Regions from separate parts of the Streptomyces sp. NBC_00388 genome, predicted to be linked through region 1. Evidence: riboswitches for the same ligand, from Rfam matches in the RefSeq annotation. Region 1 holds a riboswitch; the other holds the start of a gene.

Evidence for each region. Region 1 has a riboswitch for thiamine pyrophosphate ahead of thiO (glycine oxidase ThiO). Riboswitches for the same ligand answer to the same signal wherever they lie in the genome.
Region 2: it holds a riboswitch for thiamine pyrophosphate, as region 1 does, so the genes downstream of both, OG917_RS02120 (purine-cytosine permease family protein) here and thiO (glycine oxidase ThiO) in region 1, are expected to answer to the same signal.

What each region holds. Positions count from the first base shown of each region.
Region 1 is NZ_CP107948.1:1,960,358-1,966,155, forward strand. It holds gene metF (methylenetetrahydrofolate reductase [NAD(P)H]) at 1-496, opposite strand, end outside; gene thiE (thiamine phosphate synthase) at 653-1,303, opposite strand; gene OG917_RS08970 (Rv2175c family DNA-binding protein) at 1,416-1,781, opposite strand; gene OG917_RS08975 (NAD(P)/FAD-dependent oxidoreductase) at 1,832-3,049, opposite strand; TPP riboswitch at 3,142-3,254, shown strand; gene thiO (glycine oxidase ThiO) at 3,252-4,421, shown strand; gene thiS (sulfur carrier protein ThiS) at 4,418-4,663, shown strand; gene OG917_RS08990 (thiazole synthase) at 4,671-5,498, shown strand; gene pknB (Stk1 family PASTA domain-containing Ser/Thr kinase) at 5,674-5,798, shown strand, end outside.
Region 2 is NZ_CP107948.1:441,510-447,307, forward strand. It holds gene OG917_RS02110 (PP2C family protein-serine/threonine phosphatase) at 1-599, shown strand, start outside; gene OG917_RS02115 (STAS domain-containing protein) at 596-955, shown strand; gene OG917_RS02120 (purine-cytosine permease family protein) at 1,022-2,356, opposite strand; TPP riboswitch at 2,414-2,508, opposite strand; gene OG917_RS02125 (class I SAM-dependent methyltransferase) at 2,705-3,610, opposite strand; gene OG917_RS02130 (NAD(P)-dependent alcohol dehydrogenase) at 3,787-4,881, opposite strand; gene OG917_RS02135 (aldehyde dehydrogenase family protein) at 4,878-5,798, opposite strand, start outside.

The DNA.
Region 1 (5,798 bases):
GGTGCATCTCGGGGAAGGCCGCGACACCGACGCAGAAGTCGCCCGACTCCTTGATCAGCCGGACCAGGTCGGCGGCGTACATGACGCCTTCCGGGTGCTTGACCCACTCGCCCATCGGGTCGCCGGGCGGGTCGCCGCGGACCGCGAGGATGTTCCGGATCCCGGCGTCCGCGTACTGGCCGATGATGTTGCGCAGCTGGGCGACCGAGTGGTCGACGGCTGTCAGGTGCGCGACCGGGGTGAGCGTGGTGTCCGACGCGATCTGCTCGGTCGCCCTGACCGTGCCCGCACGGGAGGAACCGCCCGCCCCGTACGTCACGGAGACGAAGCTGGGCGCCACCGCCTCGACACGGCGCAGCGCGTTCCAGAGGTTCCGCTCGCCCTTCTCGGTCTTGGGCGCCCAGAACTCGAAGGAGTACAGCGTCCTGCCGGTCGCGAGCAGGTCGCGCACCGTCCGGGCGTGATCGGTTCTGGTGGAGGAAGTGCCGAAGGCCATACGGGCAGATTAGTCAGGGCTTGCCACTCCCCCAACCGCGCCGGGACCTTATGACCGATTTGCGAGATAGTTGTCCACCCCTCGGACACTTTTCCGGAATCACTGCATCCGCTTCTCTTGCGGGGTGCGGGGCCTGACCCGGGCGGTCCGCTTCCCTTACGGGGTGCGGGACCTGACCCGGGCGGCGAGACCGGCCGCGGCGGCTGCCGGGTCGTCGGCCTCGGTGATCGCCCGGACAACGACCACCCGGCGGGCGCCGGCGTCCAGCACCTCGTCCAGGTTGCCCGCGTCGATCCCGCCGATCGCGAACCAGGGACGCGGCGTGGCCAGCGACGCCGCGTACCGCACCAGGCCGAGCCCCGGCGCGTGACGGCCCGGCTTGGTCGGGGTGGGCCAGCAGGGGCCGGTGCAGAAGTAGTCCACGCCCGGTTCGGCCGCCGCCGCGTCCACCTCGGACTCGGCGTGGGTCGAGCGGCCGATGAGCACGCCGGGGCCGAGCACGGCACGCGCGGCGGGGACCGGCAGATCCCCCTGGCCCAGGTGCAGCACGTCGGACGCGATGGCGTGCGCGACATCCGCGCGGTCGTTCACCGCGAGCAGCTTGCCGTGCCTGCGGCAGGCGTCGGCGAAGACCCGGAGGTGGTCGAGCTCCTCCGCCGCCTCCATGCCCTTGTCCCGCAGCTGGACGATGTCCACACCGTGGGACAGGACCGCGTCCAGGAACCCGGGCAGGTCGCCCTGGCGCCTGCGCGCGTCCGTGCAGAGGTACAACCGGGCGTCGGACAGCGGTGCGGGTGCGGTGGACATCGGGCGTTCCCCCCGTGGACTGCGATGGACTGGGTGCGTGAGCGGCAAGGTACGGCGGTGCGGGGGCCGGGCCGGGCCCGGTCCCCGCACCGCCGGGGTGTTCACACTCCGATCAGAGGGCGAGCGCCTGGGCCCGGCGCTTCACCTCCGTCCCGCGATTCTCGCTCAGCGCCTGCGCGGGTGTGCCGGGCAGGGTCTCGTCGGGGGTGAAGAGCCACTCCAGCATCTCCTGGTCGCTGAAGCCGTCGTCCCGCAGGAGCGTCAGGGTCCCGGCGAGGCCCTTGACCACCTTGGTGTCGTCGATGAAGGCGGCGGGCACCTGGAGCGCCCTGTTCTCCCCACGGCGTACGGCGATCAGCGTGCCGTCCCTGACCAGCTGGCGGACACGGGTCACCTCGACGTCGAACATCTCGGCGATATCCGGGAGGTGCAGCCAGGCGGGGATGAGAGCATCGGTTTTTGCGTCAATCTCGGTCACAGGACAAGCCTGCCATCCCGCACTGACAGCCGATACCCGGACTCAGCCCTTCAGGGTCGGCCGGGCTGCCGGACCGCCGACTTGAGCGGCACCGCCGGATCCGCCGCCAGGTCCGGGTCGACCGGCCCCCCCGACTCGATGAGCTTGCGGCCCTGGGCCAGGTCCCGGGGCCTGGCGACGGCGAGCACCGCGACCAGCCGCTCCTCCCGCAGCCAGCACACCGACCAGGCGGGCCCCGCCGGGTCACCGCGCCGGATCAGGGTGTCGGCGGCCGCGTGGTGGCCCGCGTACTGGACGAAGCGGCCGAACTGCTCGGACCAGAAGTACGGCACCGGGTCGTAGCTCCGCGGTGCCTCACCGATCACGTCGGCGGCGACCGTGCGCGGCCCCTGGAGGGCGTTGTCCCAGTGGTGGATCAGGAGCCGCTCGCCGTACCGGCGGGAGGGGAAGGAGGCGCAGTCGCCGACCGCGTACACATCGGCGGCCGAGGTGCGCAGCCGTTCGTCGGCGGTGACCGAGCCGTCGGCGCCCAGCGCGATACCGGACCCCGCAAGCCAGCCGGTCGCGGGCCTGGCACCGATACCCACGAGGACGGCCCCGGCCGGCAGCCGCCGCCCGGATTCCAGCACCACGGCGCCCGGTTCGACCCGGGCCACGCGGGCGTCCGTGACGAGTTCGGCTCCGCTTTCGGCGTACCAGCCGGCCATGGGCGCGGCGATCTCGGCCGGCAGCACCCCGGCGAGCGGCCGGCCCGCCGCCTCCACGACCGTCACCGCGCACCCCGCCTCCCGGGCGGCCGTGGCGAACTCGGCGCCGATCCAGCCCGCGCCGACCACCACCACGTCCCGCCGGCCGGCCAGCACGGCCCGCAGCCGCCCCGCGTCGTCGAGCGTGCGCAGCAGATGGACGTCCGGGACGCCCTCGCTGCCGGGCAGCGCGACCGGCCGGGCGCCGGTGGCCACGACCAGCGACCCGTAAGGGACAGGTCCGCGCGCGGTGTCCAGCTCCCGGTCGTCCGGGCGCACTCCGGTCACCTCGCACCCGAGCAGCAGATCGACCCCGAGGGCGGCGAAGTCGACGTCGAAGGCGGTGCTCTCGGCCTTCCCGAGCAGAACCGCCTTGGAGAGCGGCGGTCTGTCGTACGGCTGGTGGACCTCCTCACCGATCAGTGTCACGGGTCCGGTGAAGCCCTGGTCCCGCAGGGCGACAGCGGTCTGGACCCCGGCCATGCCCGCACCGGCGATGACGACGTTCCTCGGCTCGCTCACCCGGTACACCCTAAGCAGCTGACACAGCGTCAGGACAGGGGCCGTCATGGGATGCCTGTCAGGGCGGCGCGGACCGGGGTTAGGCTGGCCGCGGAACTACTCGCGGGAGTCCGGGCGTACCGGGCTGAGAGGGGGGCTGGCCGGCCCCCGACCGTACGAACCTGATCCGGGTCATGCCGGCGAAGGGAGGGGCTGGACGCCCATGCACGCACACCATGCCGACACCTCTGACGTACTGATCGTCGGGGGCGGGATCATCGGTCTCGTCACCGCCTGGCGGTCGGCGCAGCGCGGGCTGCGCACCGCAGTCGCCGATCCCCTGCCGGGCGGCGGAGCCGCGCAGGTCGCGGCGGGGATGCTGGCCGCCGTCACGGAACTGCACTACGGCGAGCAGGTGCTGCTCGGTCTGAATCTGGAGTCCGCCCGCCGCTACCCCGCGTTCGCCGCGGAGCTGGCCGAGGCGTCGGGGCAGGATCTGGGCTACCGCGCCTGCGGCACGCTCGCCGTGGCACTCGACCTCGACGACCGGGCGCATCTGCGGGAGCTGCACGCCCTCCAGCTGCGCTCAGGACTGGAGTCGGAGTGGCTCACGGGGCGGGAGTGCAGGCGTCTCGAACCGATGCTCGCGCCGGGCGTACGCGGCGGGCTGCGGGTGGACGGGGATCACCAGGTCGACCCGCGCCGCCTGGCGAAGGCGCTGCTCGTCGCGTGCGAGCGCGCCGGGGTCGTCTTCCACCGCGGCTGGGCGGAGCGCCTGACGACGGAGCGCGGCCGGGCCACCGGGGTGGTGCTCGCCGACGGCGCCGCGCTCTCCGCCGGCCAGGTGGTGCTGGCGGCCGGCAGCCGCAGCGGTCAGCTCGCAGGTCTGCCGGACTCGGTGCTTCCGCCCGTGCGCCCGGTCAAGGGGCAGGTGCTCCGGCTCACCGTGCCGCGTGTGTACGCGCCGTTCCTCAGCCGGACCGTCCGCGCGGTCGTCCGGGGCAGTCACCTCTATCTGGTCCCCCGTGAGAACGGCGAACTCGTGATCGGCGCGACCAGCGAGGAGCTCGGCTGGGACACCACGGTCACCGCGGGCGGGGTGTACGAACTGCTCCGCGACGCCCACGAGCTGGTGCCCGGCATCACCGAGCTGCCGCTCACCGAGACGTGCGCGGGGCTGCGTCCGGCGTCGCCCGACAACGCGCCGCTCCTCGGCCCGACCACGCTGCCCGGCCTGCTGCTGGCCACCGGCCACTTCCGCAACGGCGTGCTGCTCACACCCGTGACCGGCGACGTGATGGCCGAACTGCTCACCACCGGGGAGCTGCCGGCCGAGGCCCGTGCCTTCACTCCCCGGCGCTTCCCGCCCGTACGACAGGAGCAGCCCGCATGAATGTGCCATCCGTCAACGCGTCACCGGTGGGTGCGCCGTCACCGCAGGTGTCCGTCAACGGCGCGGCCCGCGCCATCGCGGCGGACACCAGCCTCGATGTCCTGGTCGCCACCCTCACCACCGCTCCTTCGGGGGTCGCGGCCGCCGTCAACGAGACCGTCGTGCCGCGGGGCCTGTGGTCCGCCACCGTGCTCACCGACGGCGACCGCGTCGAGATCCTCACCGCAGTCCAAGGAGGCTGAGCCGGACATGGCAGACGATCCCTTCACTCTCGCGGACACCGTCCTCTCCTCCCGGCTGATCATGGGTACGGGCGGTGCGCCCAGCCTCGACGTACTGGAGCGGTCCCTGATCGCGTCGGGCACCGGACTGACGACGGTCGCGATGCGCCGCCTCGATCCGACGGTGCAGGGCTCGGTCCTCTCGGTGCTCGACAGGCTCGGCATCAGGGTGCTCCCCAACACCGCCGGCTGCTTCACGGCGGGCGAGGCGGTCCTCACCGCGCGCCTGGCCCGCGAGGCGCTGGGCACGGACTGGATCAAGCTGGAGGTCGTGGCGGACGAGCACACTCTGCTGCCCGACCCGGTGGAGCTGCTGGACGCCGCGGAGATCCTGGTCGACGACGGCTTCACGGTCCTGCCGTACACCAGCGACGATCCGGTCCTGGCCCGGCGGCTTGAGGACGCGGGCTGCGCGGCGATCATGCCGCTCGGCTCGCCCATCGGTTCCGGGCTCGGCATCCGCAACCCGCACAACTTCCAGCTGATCGTGGAGCGGGCCGGGGTGCCGGTGATCCTCGACGCGGGGGCCGGTACCGCATCGGACGCGGCCCTGGCGATGGAGCTCGGGTGCGCGGCCGTGATGCTCGCATCGGCGGTGACGCGCGCGCAGGAGCCGGAGCTGATGGCGTCCGCGATGCGGCGGGGCGTGGAGGCCGGCCGGCTGGCGTACCGGGCGGGGCGGATCCCGCGGCGGCACTTCGCGCGGGCGTCGTCACCGCAGGAGGGGCGCGCGGCGCTCGACCCGGAACGGCCCGCGTTCGCGCCGGCGCCTGAGGGGCAGCGGTCACCGGTATGACGTGAGTCACCCCGCGAGCGCACCGCGCCGCGTACCCCCGCGGCCGGGCCGGTCGGGCCACACGCGGTGCGGTCCTCACAGGTCCGGTGCGGACCTGTCACAGCTCGGCTTCAGTAGCGGCCGGTCCACCGGGACCGCTTAGGCCCTGTCGGCGCCGGCTCGTACACTCGCCAGCGTGGATACGACGCTTGGTGACCCGCAAGCCCCGCTCGTCGGGCAGCTGCTCGACGGCCGCTACCGGGTGGACGCGTGCATCGCCATCGGTGGCATGGCCACGGTCTACCGGGCCGTCGACACCCG
Region 2 (5,798 bases), 1.5 Mb from region 1:
TCCTCGGTGACGTATGCGGCAAGGGCGCGGCCGCTGCGGCCATCACCTCCCTGACCCGCTACACACTGCGCGCCGCCGCTGTCTACGACGCGGACCCGCGCGCCGTCCTCACCAATCTCAACACGGTGCTGAATCACGAGTACAACGGCGACGACCCGCGCTTCTGCACCGTCCTCTTCGGCCTGCTCACGCCCATCGGCGACGAGCGCGGTTTCCAGGTGACCCTGGCCAGCGGGGGCCACCCCCCGGCCCTGCTCATGCGCGCCGACGGCCGGGCCGAATTCCTGTACACGCCCGGCGGCCAGCTCATCGGCGTTCTGCCCGACGCCGACATCGCGACCACCACCATCCGGCTCGGGCCCGGCGACACTCTGCTCCTGCACACCGACGGCCTCACCGAAGCCCACTCCGCCAGTGCGGGAGGCCGTTACGGCGACGACGCCCTTCTGGAGTTCGCCCAGACACTGTCACCCACCACCGCGCACGATGCCGTGGCCGCGATCCGGGACCTCCTCGACACCTTCGGCCCGGGCGTGGACGACGACACCGCCGTGCTGGCCCTCAACGTGTCGCCACTCGCCAGTGAGGAGCAGGAGTGAACCGCGGCCTGACCGTCCACACCCGCACCACCCCCGCAGGTCCGGTCATCGAACTGGCAGGAGACCTGGACCACTACAGCGCGCCGCAGGTACGGGCGCTGCTCCACGGCCTCGTGCTCGGTCCGGGCCAGCAGCTCGTCGTCGACCTCGCCCGGCTCACCTTCTGCGATTCCAGCGGCATCACGGTCCTGATCGCCGCACGGAACCACACGCTCGCGGCGGACGCGGCCCTCGTTCTGGCGGCGGTGCCCGACCGCGTCAGCCGTATGTTCCGCGTCATCGGCCTGGAGACGGTCTTCCCCACTCGTCCCACCGCGCAGGCAGCCGAAGCTTCCTGGGCGCCGCCGGCTCCCTGACCCGCGGAACCGCACAGCCACAGGCTCCGGACGGCCGGTCCCGCGCGGGTCGCGGTCCCGGCCGGCTCAGACGGTCGGGCGACGGCGCAGCCTGAGAGGTGCGTAGACGACGAGCGCGGCCAGGAAGGCCGCGTAGTAGGCGAGGTCGGCGCCGTGCAGTGCGGCAGCCAGCGGACCTGTGTAGAGGCCGGTGTTCATGAAGGGGACCGCCGCGGCGAAGGCAGCGCAGAACGCCACCAGGGCGGGCCACCCCGACCACCTGCCGCCGCTCTCGGTGGCCGCGTCCACTGGTCCACCCGCGCGGGCACGGGCCCACCAGTCGACAGCGACGACGGCGACAAATCCCGGAATCCAGTAACCGACGAACAGCAGTACGTTCTGGAAGCGGGCCGCGGTGTCCGCGGCATGCATCCACAGCACGAGGGGGAAACCCAGCACTGCGGCGAGACCGGCGGCGAACGGACGCGGAACACGCAGTCCGATGGTCTGCAGAGCCAGCGAACCGCTGTAGTCGTTCATGGCATTGCTGCACAGGGCAGCCAGCGCCACGGCCAACAGCCCCAGCGCGCCGAGGACTCCACCACCCAGCAGTTCGTCGACACCCCGGGCGGTCTGGTCGGTGAAGACCGAGGCCCCCCACAGCCCGAGCGCCTGGACGGCCACGAAAGAGACGCTGACGCCGAGGAGCGTGTACCAGAACATGCGCGGACGGGAGGCGTCCTGCGGCAGATAGCGGCTGAAGTCACTGGCGTACGGGGCCCATGACAGCGCGAGACTGAGAGCGATGGTACTGGTCAGTACGAACGCTCCGACGCGGTCGGCGCCGTGCACGCTGCCGGTGGTCGCGGGATGGACACTGTCCGGGAGCCTGCAGGCCAGGGCGGTGAAAGCCGCAGCGAGTACGAAGGTCATCACCTTCTGCAGCCGGTGGATCGCTTCGTAGCCCAGGACTCCGAGCGACCCTTGCCCCACCATCATCACCAGCACGCCGAGCCAGAAGGGCCAGCCGCAGAGCCGGGCCAGCGCGTCCCCGCCGAACAGCCCGATGAGCGCGTCCCAGGCCACCGAGGAGAGCCACTGCAACAGGCCCGGCACCACGACGGACCGGCCGAACGCGAGGCGGGCCAGCGGCAGCTGGCCTGTCCCGGTGCGGCTGCCCCACGTTCCGAGGTACGCGGTGGGAACGGCGCCGACGAGGGTCCCCAGCACCACGGCCGCCAGCGCGGTGGGCAGATCCAGGCCAAGCCCGATACCGACGGTACCGGTGAACACCCCGGTCATGGTCAGATTCGGAGCGAACCACACGGTGAAAAGCCGCCCCGGCCCGCCGTAGCGGTGGTGCGCGGGGACCGGCGCTATTCCACGTGTCTCGATCCGCAGATCGCCTGGCTGGGCAGGCATCCGGCCGTCGAAGACGGACCGGGGCTCTGTGGCCGGCGTGCTGCTGGGAGCAGGTGGCAATGACATGTGCGACATCCCTCCGCCAGTGCTAACTGGTTCAGGTTCGGCGGGTGTGATCTCAGCCCCTGGACGGGGCACCCCGTGTCCGGTACGCCGCCAGGCTAACGTGCCGCGTCACGCCGGCCGTGCCGGGGGTGCACCCTGGGCAGCAGCCACGATGTCCTCGCCGGCCCACCGGAAGAGTACGAGCGGATCCGGCTGCCCGGGGATGAAGCTCAGCCGCTGCCAGGGGGGTGCATGCGGCCGGGCCCGCCGTATGCCGCCGACAGCCCGGCCTCCCTGCGGCAGTTACGACCGGGGCTTCTCCGCGAACACCCACCGGTTGCCCGCCAGCGCGTCGTTCTGCTCGGGCAACGGGCCCCGTCCGTGGCGGCGGGTGAAGTCGAAAGGCGTGCGGACGGACGTGGACCAGCCCTTGCCCGCCAGATCACCCGCGGAGTCGGGCCGTGGTGCTCTGTCGAACAGGCCGAGCAGATCGATGCCGATCTGACGCGTCGTCGAGGTGTACAGCGGGCTGTCGCGGTATTCGAGCAGGTCCTTGTCGAGCTTGACCTCGAACGCCAGCGCACTCCCTCCCGTGGTCAGCCGGTCCACCGCATCGATGAGGTAGGTCTCGGCAGCGGGGGGCAGATAGAACAGCAACCCCTCGGCCAGCCAGACACTCGGCGCCCCGGTGTCGAAACCCGCGTCGGCCAGGGCTCCGACCCAGTCGGCCCGCAGATCGACCGGGACGGGTACGCGTGCTGCGTTCGGAGTGGCTGCCTGCTCGTCCAGCACGTCGCGCTTGAACGCCAGCACGCCGTCCCTGTCGATCTCGAAGATCACACAACCGGGGGGCCAGTCGAGCCGGAACGCACGCGTATCCAATCCCGCTCCCAGCAGCACGACTTGGCGGGCCCCGCCGGTGAGGACCGACTGGAGGAGGAAGTCGTCGAGCACCCTCGTCCGCAGGCCGAAGTAGCGCGCGAACCTCCCCCACAGCGGGTTCTCGTCCCCGTCCGCCACCTGCTCCATGCGCACGGGCCAGCCCGCGCAGGCCGGTGCGGCGAGTACGAAGTGCTCCGCGTAGACATCCCGGGCCAGGGAGTCGGGCCGGTGGGTCTCGATCGCCCGTGCCGCGGCGACCAGGAGCGCGGTCAGGCCGACGCCTCCCGCCACGCCCTCCACTCCCGGCACGACTTCCATGCCCTTCATGCCATCCCCGCCTTCCACGTCTTCCACGTCGGGTTTCCGAGGCGTTGCGCTGACCACATGTCCTCCTGGGAGTAGATGACGACCACGAACAGCGAGGGACACGAAGAACACGTCATCGACGGATGCACGACGGTGCCGAACGAGGGGCCGGCGTACCGTGCTTCGCCCCGGCCGCCTCACGCCTCCGGAACGAGGACGGGTTTGACCACCCGGCCCGCCTCGCAGTCGCGTTCGGCCTCGTTGATTGCGTCGAGCGGGTACGTACGGATCAGTTCGTCGAAGGGGAAGCGCCCCGCCTGCCACAGCCTGGTCAGCCTCGGTACCAGCAGACCCGGCACCGCGTCCCCCTCGCAGATGTGGGAAATCCGCCTGCCCCGGTCCAGTGCTCCCGGTTCGAGCGGCAGCGGAGTGTGGAGCCGTGCCACCAGACCGAGGTGTCCGGTCGGGCGCAGGCCCCGGAGCGCATCGTTGATCAGCTGGGCGGAGGCGGTGGTGTCCAGCGCGTACTGCGTACCTCCTTCGGTCAGTTGACGGATACGTCCTGGCAGGTCGGGAGAGGCTGCGTGCAGCGGGACCGCACCGAATCGTTCGGCGAGGGCCAGCCGCTCGGGGTGTCGGTCGACGGCCACGGTCACCGCCCCCGAGGCGGCGGCCGCCATGACCGCGGCCAGGCCCACCGCGCCCGCGCCGAAGACCGCGATGGTGTCGCCGGGCCCCACACCGAAGGAGTGGAAGACCGCTCCGGCGCCGGTGAGGAAGCCGCAGCCGAGTGGCCCGAGCAACTCGACGGGCAGTGCGGGGTCGGCACGCACCGCGTTGCGGGCAGGGACCACGGCGTACTCGGCGAACGAGGACTGGCCGAACCACCGGGGGGCCAGTTCGCCCCCGGCCGCATCCGTGAACCGCGCGGCGTTCTCCTTGCGCCCTCCGAAGAGGTTGAGTGAGGCGAAGGAGTCGCAGTAGGCAGGGGCAGCGTTCAGGCAGTTCCAGCAGTGCCCGCAGGAGTCGAAGCTCAGCACCACGTGGTCGCCCTTGTTCAGCCCGGTGTGCGGACCGCCCGTCTCCACCACGACCCCGGCCCCCTCGTGGCCGAGCACGGCAGGCAGCGGTGAGCGGCCCGCCGAACGCCGGACAGCGAGATCGGTCCTGCACATCCCGCAGCCCGCGATCCTGACCAGGATCTCGCCGTCGGCCGGTCCCGTGTTCAGGACCACCTTCTCGATGGCGAACGGGCTCTCGTACGAGCGCAGTACCGCCGCACCGAACCTCATTGCCACCCCTCATCCGGACGGTGCACGACGAACGGCCTGAGGTTCCCGTGAAGCCCCCACGGCCCGCCCGCGACGCCGACACCGCTCTCCTTGATGCCTGCGAAAGGCTGGGCGAGGGACAGTTCGGCGTGGTGGTTGATCCATGCCGTCCCGCACTCCAGCCGGCCGGCCACGGCCCAGGCCCGGTCCAGGTCGGTCCCCCACACCGAGCCACCGAGCCCGAAGCCGGTGTCGTTGGCCGCCGCGACGGCTTCGTCGATGCTGCCGTACGGGAGCACCGGCAGGACGGGGCCGAACTGCTCCTCCGTCACCACCGGGCTGCCTGGCGGGACATCGGCCAGGATCGTCGGCGCGAAGAAATAGCCCGGCCGGTCCAGCCGGTGACCACCGGCCACGGCTCGGGCGCCGTCGGCCAGGGCCTCCTCGGTCCAGCGCTCGACCCGGGCGAGCTGGGGGGCGTTGTTGACCGGGCCCAGCTGGGTGCCGGGGGCGAGGCCGGAGCCGACAACGACGGCCTTCGCACGCTGCGCGAGGGCCTCGACCACGTCGGAGTAGAGCCTGGCCGGGGCGTAGACGCGCTTGACTGCCATACAGACCTGCCCGCAGTTGCGGAACGCCGCCCAGAACAGCCGGTCGGCGATCCGCTCCACATCCACGTCCTCCAGCAGGATGGCGGCGTCATTGCCGCCCAGCTCCAGGGTGACCCGGGCGAGCGACGCCGCAGCGCTTTCCGCGACGGCCCGCCCGGTGGGGACCGAACCGGTGAAGGTCACGTGCCGGATCCCCGGATGGGACGCGAGGCGGGCGCCGAGAGGCTCATTACCGGTGACGATCGTCAGTACGTCGGCGGGGAGGGCGGTGGAGATGACGGACCCCAGCAGCAGGGTGGCGAGGGGGGTGTACGGGGACGGCTTGAG